Iamia sp. SCSIO 61187: one gene and its partners. The protein of the gene in region 1 interacts with the protein of each later gene in a pairwise test. Links are inferred from orthologs where the notes say so. Each region holds a gene or a part of one and is shown in the gene's direction. Other genes may lie near its edges.

Region 1 (4,371 bases):
CGCCGTCGGAGGCCGAGCTCCGGATCGCCCAGGCCCAGCTGGTCGGCTGGCTCGAGGGGCTCTTCCACGGCATCCAGGCCACCCTCTTCGCCCAGCAGATGGCGGCCCGGGCCCAGCTCGAGGACATGCGGCGCCAGCTCGGCCCCGGTGTGGGCGGCGGCCAGGGCGGGCCCAGCCCCAGCGGCGTCCCCGGTGGACGCCCGGGCACCCTGGGCGAGCCCGGGCCCGGGACCTACCTGTAGGAGGCGCCCGTCGCCCGGCCGCCGGTGCGGTCGGGCGGGGGCGCGTGGTACCGTCCCAAACCACAGCGATGTGATTCGTCCACAGCCTGTGGACGGGTCCTGTGGACGGCGCTGTGGACCAGGCGACACCGGTCCCGAGGAGGCCCCGTGGGCGACTCGTTCACCCACCTGCACACCCACACCGAGTACTCGATGCTCGACGGGGCCTCGCGCATCGACCAGGTGGTGGCGGCGGCCGCGGCCGACGGCCAACCGGCCCTGGGCATCACCGACCACGGCAACATGTACGGCGTCTTGCCGTTCTACAAGGCGTGCCGCGACCACGGGATCACGCCGGTCCTCGGGTTCGAGGCCTACATGGCCCACGAGCACCGGTCCGAGCGGATCCAGACGCGGGGCAAGGTCGACGACACCGGGGGCGAGGGCGACGGCGGGAAGAAGGCCTACTACCACCTGACCCTGCTGGCCGAGGACAACACCGGCTACCGCAACCTGATCCAGCTTGCGTCGCGGGCCTTCATGGAGGGCTACTACCGCAAGCCCAAGGTCGACTGGGAGACCCTCGCCGACCACAGCGAGGGCGTCATCGCCACCACCGGGTGCCTGGGCGGGCACGTCCTCCAGTCGCTGCTGGCCGGGGACCACGCCTCGGCGCTCCAGAAGGCGGCCCGGCTCCAGGAGATCTTCGGGCGCGACAACCTCTTCGTCGAGCTCCAGGACCACGGCATCCCCGAGCAGCACCGCACCAACCCGCAGCTGGTCGAGATCGCCAGGCGGATCGGCGCACCCCTCCTCGCCACCAACGACAGCCACTACACCCACGCCGCCGACGCCGAGGGCCACGACGCCCTGCTCTGCGTCCAGACCGGTGCCCTGATCAGCCAGAGCGAGCACGAGCGCTTCAAGTTCAAGGGCGAGGGCCACTACCTGAAGTCGGCCGCCGAGATGCGGTACCTCTTCCGCGACCTGGAGGTCGCCTGCGACAACACCCTGTGGGTGGCCGAGCGGGCCAACGTCGAGATCGAGTTCGGCGACTCCAAGCTCCCCAGCTTCCCGCTGCCGGAGGGTGTGGCGTCGGACACCGACTACCTCAAGCAGCTCACCTTCGCCGGGGCCCGGGAGCGGTGGGGGGCCGACCTGCCCGACAAGGTCGTCGAACGGCTCGCCTACGAGCTCAAGGTCATCGACGACATGGGGTTCTCGGCCTACTTCCTCATCACCTGGGACCTCATCAAGCACGCCCGGGACATGGACATCCGGGTCGGCCCCGGGCGGGGCAGCGCCGCCGGCTGCGCGGTGGCGTACTGCCTGCGCATCACCGACATCGACCCGATCAAGTACGACCTGCTGTTCGAGCGCTTCCTCAACCCCAGCCGCATCTCGATGCCCGACATCGACATGGACTTCGACTCCCGGTACCGGGACGAGATGATCCGCTACGCGGCCGAGCGCTACGGGCGCGACCACGTCGCCCAGATCGTCACCTTCTCCACCATCAAGGCCCGGGCCGCGGTGCGCGACGCGGCCCGGGTGCTGGGCTTGCCCTACGCCGTCGGCGACAAGGTGGCCAAGGCCATGCCGCCGCTGGTGATGGGGCGGGACACGCCGCTCTACGCCTGCCTCGAGCAGCACGAGAAGTTCGTCGACGGCTACCAGCGGGCCGCCGAGCTGCGGAAGATGTATCAGGAGGACCCCGAGGTCCACCGCGTCGTCGACGTGGCCACGAGCCTCGAGGGCCTGCGCCGCCAGGACGGCATCCACGCCGCCGCCGTGGTGATCACCGACCAGCCCCTCACCGAGTACCTGCCGATCCAGCGCAAGCCGGGGCCGGGGCAGACGCTCGAGGAGGCGCCGGTCGTCACCCAGTACGAGATGAACAACGTCGAGGAGCTGGGGCTCCTCAAGATGGACTTCCTCGGGCTGCGGAACCTCGACGTCATCACCGACGCCCTGGCCCTCATCAAGGACTTCCGGGGCATCGACGTCGACATCGACGATCCGCCGCTGGAGGACGAGGCGACCTACGCCATGCTCCGCCGGGGCGACTCGATCGGTGTGTTCCAGTTCGAGGGGGGCGGCCTCCGCCTGCTGCTCCGCCGCATGGCGCCGACGTCGTTCGAGGACATCGCCGCCCTCGTGGCCCTGTACCGCCCGGGTCCCATGGGCGTGAACATGCACAACGACTACGCCGACATCAAGAACGGGCGGAAGGAGGTCGAGTACTTCCACCCCGACGCCAAGGAGATCCTCGAGGACACCTTCGGGCTGATGATCTACCAGGAGGCGATGATGCGGGTCGCCCAGACCTTCGCCGGGTACTCGCTGGCCGACGCCGACAACCTCCGCAAGGCGTGCGGCAAGAAGAAGCGCGAGGTGATGGAGCTCGAGCGGCACAAGTTCGTCGACGGCTGCGAGGCCACCGGCTACGGCCGTGACCTCGGCGTCCACCTGTTCGGCATCATCGAGAACTTCGCCGACTACGCCTTCAACAAGTCGCACTCCTACGGCTACGGGTTCGTCTCGTACCAGACCGCCTACCTCAAGGCGAACTACCGCATCGAGTACCTGGCCGCCCTGCTGACCAGCGTCAAGACCAACCTCGACAAGGCGGCGGTCTACCTCAACGAGTGCCGCACCTCGAAGATCCCGGTGCTCGTGCCCGACGTCAACCGGTCGAAGGCGGACTTCGGCCCGGCCCGGCTCGACGACGGCACCGAGGTCATCCCCTTCGGCCTGTCCGCGGTGCGGAACGTGGGCGCCGCCCTGGTCGACCAGCTCGTCGCCGAGCGGGACGCCAACGGGCCGTTCGCGGACTTCTACGACTTCTGCGACCGCGTCCCGCTCGCCGTGCTGAACAAGCGCACCATCGAGTCGCTGATCAAGGCCGGCGGGTTCGACTCGATGGGCCACCCCCGCCAGGGCCTCCTCGACGTCCACGAGACGATCATCGACATGACCGTGTCCCGGCGCCGCCAGGAGGACCAGGGCGTGATGTCGCTGTTCGACACCATGCTCTCCGGGGGGGCGGAGGGAGCCGGCGACGGCGGGTTCGACGACCGCCCCGCCATCCCCGAGCGCGAGTTCGACAAGACCGTCAAGCTCCGCTTCGAGAAGGAGATGCTCGGCCTCTACGTGTCCGACCACCCGATCATGGGTCTGGAGGACGCCCTGCGGCGCCGCACCGAGATCACCATCCGCGAGCTCATCGAGCAGGCCGAGGCGGTCGAGGCCGGCGAGGTGGTCGACGCCCCACCCGTGACCCGGGGTCGCGACGGGCGCGAGCGGGAGCGGGTCGTGAACATCGGGGGCGTCATCACCAGCCTCCAGCACAAGTTCACCCGGGCCAACGACCGCATGGCCGTGTTCGTCCTCGAGGACCTCGAGGCCAGCCTCGAGGTCACCGTGTTCCCCCGCACGTTCGAGACCATCGGCCACCTGCTGGCCGACGACCTCGTCGTCACCATGAAGGCCCGGCTCGACACCCGCGACGACCAGCCCAAGCTGATCGCCATGGAGGTCAGCCCGTGCGAGGACCTGTCCGACTCGCCGCCGCTCCGGGTCCGGGTCGCCCCCCACGTCCTGTCCGACGCCAAGGTCAAGGACCTCAAGGACGTCCTGGTCAAGTTCCCCGGCGACTCGAAGGTGTACCTCCACGTCGGCGAGCAGGTGGTGATGCTCCCGACGGCGTGGTCGGTCGAGCGCGGCGCCGGCCTGGTGAGCGAGCTGCGGGCCCTCTTCGGCGCCGAGTGCATCGTCACCGAGCGGGCCCTCGCCGGCGTCTGACCGCACCCTCCGGGCGGCCCCGGGCCCGGCCCCCGCCCCGCCGCCCGGCGCCGGCGCGCCCGGCCCGGCCGAGAAGGGGCCGAGAGGGGCCGAGAAGGGGCTCGGTTTGCGCTGGGAGGCTGGGGCGACTGGACTTGTCAGGCCCACTGCACCCGCTCCCGGGGGTCGAACGACGCCATGGCCATCGAGGTCGACACCAAGGATTGCACCGCTCTCTCCGACGCCGAGCTGGCCGAGATGGCCGACCTCTGCGCCGCGGGACCGCGGCCGTACGAGGCCGGCCTGCTCTCGAAGCTCGTCGAGGACTGGGTGCTCGTCACCCTCGCCCGCGACAACGGGCGCATCA
Region 2 (3,041 bases), 1.7 Mb from region 1 along the record:
CACTCGAGGTGGAACGACGACGCCCCGTTGGGCGACGGGGGCAGGCCGGTGGTGCGCTCGGTGCCCCCCCACAGGCTCTCGACGACGCGGCGCCAGGTCACCGGGAGCTGAAGTGGACCGGGTCGCCGAAGGACCCGCCCACCTCCTGCCGGCCGGTGCGGGACGTCCAGCGCCACTGCACCGACAGGCGGGGGCCGACCCGGTGGGCGACCTTGGGGACGGCGTGCTCCCACCGGGCCTGGCAGGCTCCGCCCATGACCAGGAGGTCGCCCTGCCCGGGGGCGAGGTCGACCACCGCGCCCCGGTCGGGGAGGTCGTGGGCGTAGCGGTTGCTCCGGGGCCGCAGCACGAACGGGCGGCGGTCACCCACGACGAGCAGGGCGATCCGCGTGTCGTCGAGCCACTTCATGTCGCGGTCGCGGTGGAAGGCGACGCTGTCGCGCTCGTCGCGGTACCAGGCCACCGCGGGGGCGGCGAAGCGCACGCCGTACCGGTGCTGGAGCGCTCGGTGCACGTCGTGCAGCACCGGGTGCGGCGGCCGGTCGAGCGGGTAGCCGGCGCCCAGACGGGGCACGTCGACCCAGTGGTCGTAGCGGAAGACCTGGCCGTCGCCCCACGCCAGGTTCTCGGTGAGGGCACCGACGAGGTCGTCGGGCTCGGTGACGACCCCGCGGGCCACGTCGACCCAGGACGCCTCGTCGAGCCACGTCCGCTCGAAGCGCACGTCGCGCCGCAGCGTCGAGGTCGTCGTCCCCGTCGTCGTGACCTCGTCCACGGTCCCAACGCTACGACCCCGACGCACGGCCGGCACGGCCGCCCGTCAGCCCGTTCCTGGTACCGATCACGCCCCACCAGCCCACGATCCGTACCAAGAACCGCGGGGACGCCGGCCCGCGGCGGTGCGGGTGCGTAGCCTCCCGACGATGTCCGCACGGGAGCCGCTGACGACGAGGCTGGCCGGGTTCGGGACGACGATCTTCGCCGAGATGTCGGCCCTCGCCACCGAGACCGGCGCCATCAACCTGGGCCAGGGCTTCCCCGACACCGACGGGCCGCCGGCGGTGCTCGACGCCGCCGTGGCCGCCATCCGCGGCGGCGCCAACCAGTACCCGCCGGGGCCCGGGACGCCCGAGCTGCGGACCGCCGTCGCCGAGCACCAGGCCCGCTTCTACGGCATCGAGCTCGACCCCGACACCGAGGTGCTGGTGACCACCGGCGCCACCGAGGCCCTGGCCGGTGCCCTGCTCGGGATGCTCGACGCCGGCGACGAGGTCGTCACCTTCGAGCCCATGTTCGACAGCTACGCCGCCGTCATCGCCCTCGCCGGGGCCCGGGTCGCGCCCGTGCTGCTCGCCCCCGCCACGGACGGGACGTACCGGTTCGATCCCGCAGAGCTGCGAGCCGCTGTGACGCCGCGCACGAAGGTCCTCCTGCTCAACACGCCGCACAACCCGACGGGGAAGGTGTTCGACGCCGACGAGATGGCGGTCCTCGCCGAGGTGGCCGTCGAGCACGACCTGATCGTGGTGACCGACGAGGTCTACGAGCACCTGGTGTTCCCGGGCGCCGTGCACCTCCCCATGGCGACCCTCCCGGGCATGACCGACCGGACGCTGACCATCAGCTCCGGGGGCAAGACCTTCAGCACCACGGGCTGGAAGATCGGGTGGGCGTGCGGGCCGGCACCGCTGGTGGCCGCCACCCGGGCCGCCAAGCAGTTCCTGACCTACGTGAGCGGCGGTCCGTTCCAGCCCGCCATCGCCACCGGCCTGCGCCTCGACGACGCCTTCTTCGCCGGGCTCGGACCGGCCATGGCGGCCAAGGCGGCGCGCCTCGGTGAGGGGCTGCGCGCCGCCGGGTTCGCCGTGGTCGACCCGCAGGCGACGTACTTCACCACCGTCGACGTCCGCCCGGTGCGCCCCGACGGCGACGGCATGGCCCTGTGCCGGGAGCTCCCCGCGCTCTGCGGGGTGGTGGCCGTCCCGAACGAGGTCTTCTACGCCCGCCCCGAGAACGGCCGCCACCTGGTCCGCTTCGCCTGCTGCAAGCAGGACGACGTCCTCGACGAGGCCTGCCGTCGCCTCGCTACGTTGGCCCCATGACCGCGCCGACCGGGCCCTCCGTCCCCGAGGGGCACGTGCGCATCGCCGCCGTCCAGCACGACATCGCCTGGAACGACCGCGAGGCCAACTTCGCGCACCTCGGGCCCCTGGTCGCGGCGGCGGCCGGCGCCGGGGCCGGCCTCGTGCTCCTGAGCGAGACCTTCTCGACCGGGTTCGCGGTGAAGGAGCCCGACCTGGGCGAGCCCGAGGGCGGCCCGTCGTCGCGGTTCCTCCTCGACGCGGCCCGCACCCACGGGGTGTGGGTCGGCGGCTCGTGCCCCGAGGTCCCGGCCGACGCCCCCGACGACGACCGCCGGCCGTACAACTCCTTCGTCCTCGCCGGCCCCGACGGCACGACGCACCGGTACCGCAAGGTCCACCCCTTCACCTTCGCCGGCGAGGACCGCTACTTCCGGGCCGGCACGGACCTGGTGACGGTCGAGGTCGAGGGCCTCCGGCTCAGCCTGTTCGTCTGCTACGACCTGCGCTTCGCCGACGAGATGTGGCAGGTCGCCCGGGACACCGACGTGTACCTGTTCCCGGCCAACTGGCCCGAGACCCGGCGCCAGCACTGGACCACGCTCCTGCGGGCCCGGGCCATCGAGGACCAGGCCTACGTCGTCGGCGTGAACCGGGTGGGCTCCGGCGGAGGGCTCGACTACTCAGGCGACAGCTGCATCATCGACCCGACCGGCGAGGTGCTGGCCTCGGCCGCCGGGGGTGAGTCGATCCTGCTGGCCGACGTCTCCGCCGCCCGGGTGGCCGACGTCCGGGACCGCTTCCGGTTCCTCCCCGACCGCCGGGGCTAGGGGTCCAGCGACCGGGTGAGCTGGTCGATCCGACGGAGGCGCCCGTCGGGCGCCAGGTGGCCGAGCATGACGACCTCGACGACGACGTCGGGCCCCTTCCGGCGGCCGACGCGCATGGTGTAGCGGGCGG
Region 3 (3,119 bases), 2.6 Mb from region 1 along the record:
ACCTGTTGGCCTTCACCGCCTTCCCCCAGGCGCACTGGCGCAAGATCTGGTCGACGAACCCGCTCGAGCGGCTCAACGGCGAGATCAAGCGTCGCACCAACGTCGTCGGGATCTTCCCCAACGACGCATCGGTCGCCCGGCTCATCACCGCCGTGGTCGTCGAGACCCACGACGAATGGGCCGTCGCCGAACGCCGCTACCTCTCAGAAGCCTCCATGGCCAAGCTCTACGCCACCGCCGACACGACCGATCCCGAGGAGCCGCCCCTGGCCATCACCGCCTGAGCCACACTGATAGCCAGCGTCGAGGACCAGACCGACGCCGACCTACACCACCTCGCGGGACGCCAACCGTCAGCCGAGTGGCGTGGGTAGACGGGGGGCCTTGCGGTGACGAAGGCCGGCGCGCCCGCTACCCTGACCACCTCGCCCGCCCCCGCAGGGGCGGCCGGGTCCTGTGCGACCAGGCGCCGTGAACCGAGTCAGGGCCGGAAGGCAGCAGCTCTCAGCGGACCGCCGGGTGCGCCGCAGATCACCTGGCCGCCACCTGCGGGGGCGGGCCCTTCTCGTCGGGCCCCGACCTCACCCGAGGGCGGGACCAGCGGTGGGCCCGCCTCGGTAGAGTCGCCGCCGATGGCCCACCAGTCGCTCTACCGCCGCTACCGCCCGCAGCGGTTCTCCGAGGTGCGCGGCCAGGACACCGTCGTCGGCGCCCTCCGCGCCGCTGTCGCCGAGGACCGCGTCGGCCACGCCTACCTCTTCAGCGGGCCCCGGGGCACGGGCAAGACCTCGACGGCCCGGATCCTGGCCAAGGCGCTCAACTGCGAGGACCTCCAGGGCGGGGAGCCGTGCGGCGTCTGCCCCTCGTGCGTGGCCATGCAGGCCGGGACCTCCTACGACCTCCAGGAGCTCGACGCCGCCAGCAACAACAAGGTCGAGGACGTCCGGGCCCTCATCGAGCGGGTCGCCCTGGGCAGCCCCGGCCGGACCAAGGTGTACATCCTCGACGAGGTCCACATGCTGTCGGCAGGTGCGTCCAACGCCCTGCTGAAGACGCTGGAGGAGCCCCCCGACCACGTCGTGTTCGTGCTGGCCACCACCGACCCGCAGAAGGTCCTGCCGACCATCCGCAGCCGGACCCAGCACTTCGAGTTCCACCTCCTGCCGGCCGACGAGCTGGCCGACCACGTGCGGTGGGTCATCGCCGACGCCGGCCTCGACGTCGACGACAGCGCGGTGGAGCACGTCCTGCGCGCCGGCGGCGGCTCCGCCCGCGACACGCTCTCCTACCTCGACCAGGCCGCCGCCGGCGGGGTCAACGTCGACGGAGACCACGCCGAGGCCCTGGCCGAGGCGGTCGTGGCCGTGGACACCGCCGCCGCCCTGTCGGCCGTCGCCACCGCCACCATCGCCGGGCGCGACCCGCGCATCTTGGGCGAGGCCCTGCTGGCCCACCTGCGCGACGTGTTCCTCCTCCGCATGGGCGGCCCGCTGGGCCACCTGTCCGACGCCGCCCGGGGGCGGGTCGAGGGCTGGGCCGGCCGGACCACCGACCGGAGCGTCACCCGCGCCCTCGAGGAGGTCGGCGAGGCGCTCCTCGCCATGCGCCAGGCCCCGGACCCCCGCATCCCGCTCGAGGTGGCGCTGGTCCGCATCACCCGCTCGGCCCCCGCGGCCGGCGCCGGCGGCGACGGCGGGAGCGAGGCGCTCGAGGAGCTGGCGGGGCGCGTCGCCCGGCTCGAGGCCGCCGTCCGCACGGGAGGCGGGCCCGACGGAACCCGCGGCGGGGCCGAGGCGTCCGCGGGCCCGTCGGCGAGCTCGGCCCCGTCGCCGGCCGCGGCAGCGTCCCCGCCCCCGGCCGCCCCGACCCCGGCGCCCGCTCCGGCGACGGCGGCGCCCGAGCCCGAGCCGGCCGCCCCCCTGAGCACCGCCAGCGCCCGGGAGGCGGCCCGGGCGGCGATCCCCCAGGCGGCCAAGCGCGGGGGCGGGTCCTCGTCGCCTCGCCCCGGGCGGGCGCCCGCCGAAGCGCCGCCCCCGCCGCCGCGCCCGGCCGCGAGCCGTCCGCCCGCGGCCCCGCCCGCCGCCGCCCCGCCGCCCGCCGCCGAGCCGGCCGCCGAGCCCGAGGCGCCGACGGAATCGCCGGGCGCGGCAACCCCCGATGCCGCTCCCGCCGTCGCCGCCGAGGCCGGGCCCGACCTGGCCACGCTGTGGGCCGACCGGGTCGTGCCCGACGAGCTCCGGGGCATGACCAAGGCGCTCTACAAGCTGGGCCAGGTCGTCGGCGTCGACGGCGACTCGGTCACCATCGGCCTGCCCAACCAGGCCCACCTCGCCCGCTGCCAGGAGAAGAAGGCCGAGGTCGAGGCGGCGGTGGCCAAGGCCGCCGGCCGCCCCGTCCGGCTGGTGCTCGTCGTCGGGGGCGACGACGACGACGGCGCCGGCTCCTCGGGCGGACCCGGCGGGTCGGCCCCGCCGGGACCGGCCGCCGACGAGTCCATCGACCCCGCCGAGCTGGTGGACGCCCCCGCGCAGCAGCTCACCGGCGTCGACCGGGTGACCGAGGCCTTCCCCGGCGCCCAGATCGTCGAACCCTGATCTCCCCCGACCCGAACGAGGACGCACCATGACCGACACCCCACCTCCCGGCGACGACGAGGACGACGACGCCGGCCCCACCGCCTCCGGCCCGACGCTCCCCGCCCAGGCGACCGGTCCGGTCGCCGTGCCCGACCTCGTCGACGACGAGGACGACGACGACGACGACCCCTTCGGGCTGGGCGACCTGCTCGGCGGGGGCGGCCTCGACCTCGGCGGGCTCATGGAGCAGGCCACCCAGATGCAGCAGCAGATGGCCGAGGCCCAGGCCGAGGCGGCCCGCACCGTCCTCGAGGGCGTCGCCGGGGGTGGCGCGGTGAAGGTGACCGTCACCGGCTCGGGTGAGTTCCGGTCCGTCACCATCGACCCCGGCGCCGTCGACCCCGACGACGTCACCCTGCTCGAGGACCTCGTCCTCGCCGCCCTCCACGACGCCACCGCCCGCATCCAGGCCCTCCAGGCCGACGCCATGGGCGGCCTCGGCGGCATCTTGGGCGGCTCCGAGTGAGCCAGGCGGGAGAGTAG

The links.
Region 2: the proteins of dnaE (region 1) and HC251_RS02450 interact in binary tests that used the Escherichia coli proteins (3 or more experiments, as listed by UniProt). The link is inferred for Iamia sp. SCSIO 61187 from one-to-one orthologs.
Region 3: the proteins of dnaE (region 1) and dnaX interact in binary tests that used the Escherichia coli proteins (3 or more experiments, as listed by UniProt). The link is inferred for Iamia sp. SCSIO 61187 from one-to-one orthologs.

The regions. Positions count from the first base shown.
Region 1 is NZ_CP050948.1:2,178,779-2,183,149, forward strand. What follows is about bases 1-4,225. They hold dnaE (DNA polymerase III subunit alpha), read left to right. Parts: upstream 1-389; coding sequence 390-4,025; downstream 4,026-4,225. Other genes in these bases: HC251_RS10500 (bacterial proteasome activator family protein), read left to right, coding at 1-242; HC251_RS10510 (hypothetical protein), read left to right, coding at 4,203-4,225. Also shown: more of HC251_RS10510, read left to right, coding at 4,226-4,371. UniProt on the Escherichia coli protein: DNA polymerase III is a complex, multichain enzyme responsible for most of the replicative synthesis in bacteria. This DNA polymerase also exhibits 3' to 5' exonuclease activity. The alpha chain is the DNA polymerase catalytic subunit.
Region 2 is NZ_CP050948.1:518,612-521,652, reverse strand. Bases 118-3,012 are described here. They hold HC251_RS02450 (pyridoxal phosphate-dependent aminotransferase), read left to right. Parts: upstream 118-923; coding sequence 924-2,102; downstream 2,103-3,012. Other genes in these bases: HC251_RS02440 (nuclear transport factor 2 family protein), read right to left, coding at 2,908-3,012; HC251_RS02445 (nitrilase-related carbon-nitrogen hydrolase), read left to right, coding at 2,099-2,911; HC251_RS02455 (alpha-ketoglutarate-dependent dioxygenase AlkB), read right to left, coding at 118-775. Outside these bases: HC251_RS02460 (hypothetical protein), read right to left, coding at 1-101; more of HC251_RS02455, read right to left, coding at 98-117; more of HC251_RS02440, read right to left, coding at 3,013-3,041. UniProt on the Escherichia coli protein: Shows aminotransferase activity with methionine and histidine as substrates, and to a lesser extent also with phenylalanine.
Region 3 is NZ_CP050948.1:4,785,755-4,788,873, reverse strand. What follows is about bases 141-3,113. They hold dnaX (DNA polymerase III subunit gamma/tau), read left to right. Parts: upstream 141-632; coding sequence 633-2,594; downstream 2,595-3,113. Other genes in these bases: HC251_RS23065 (YbaB/EbfC family nucleoid-associated protein), read left to right, coding at 2,623-3,102; HC251_RS23080 (IS256 family transposase), read left to right, coding at 141-284. Outside these bases: more of HC251_RS23080, read left to right, coding at 1-140. UniProt on the Escherichia coli protein: Part of the beta sliding clamp loading complex, which hydrolyzes ATP to load the beta clamp onto primed DNA to form the DNA replication pre-initiation complex.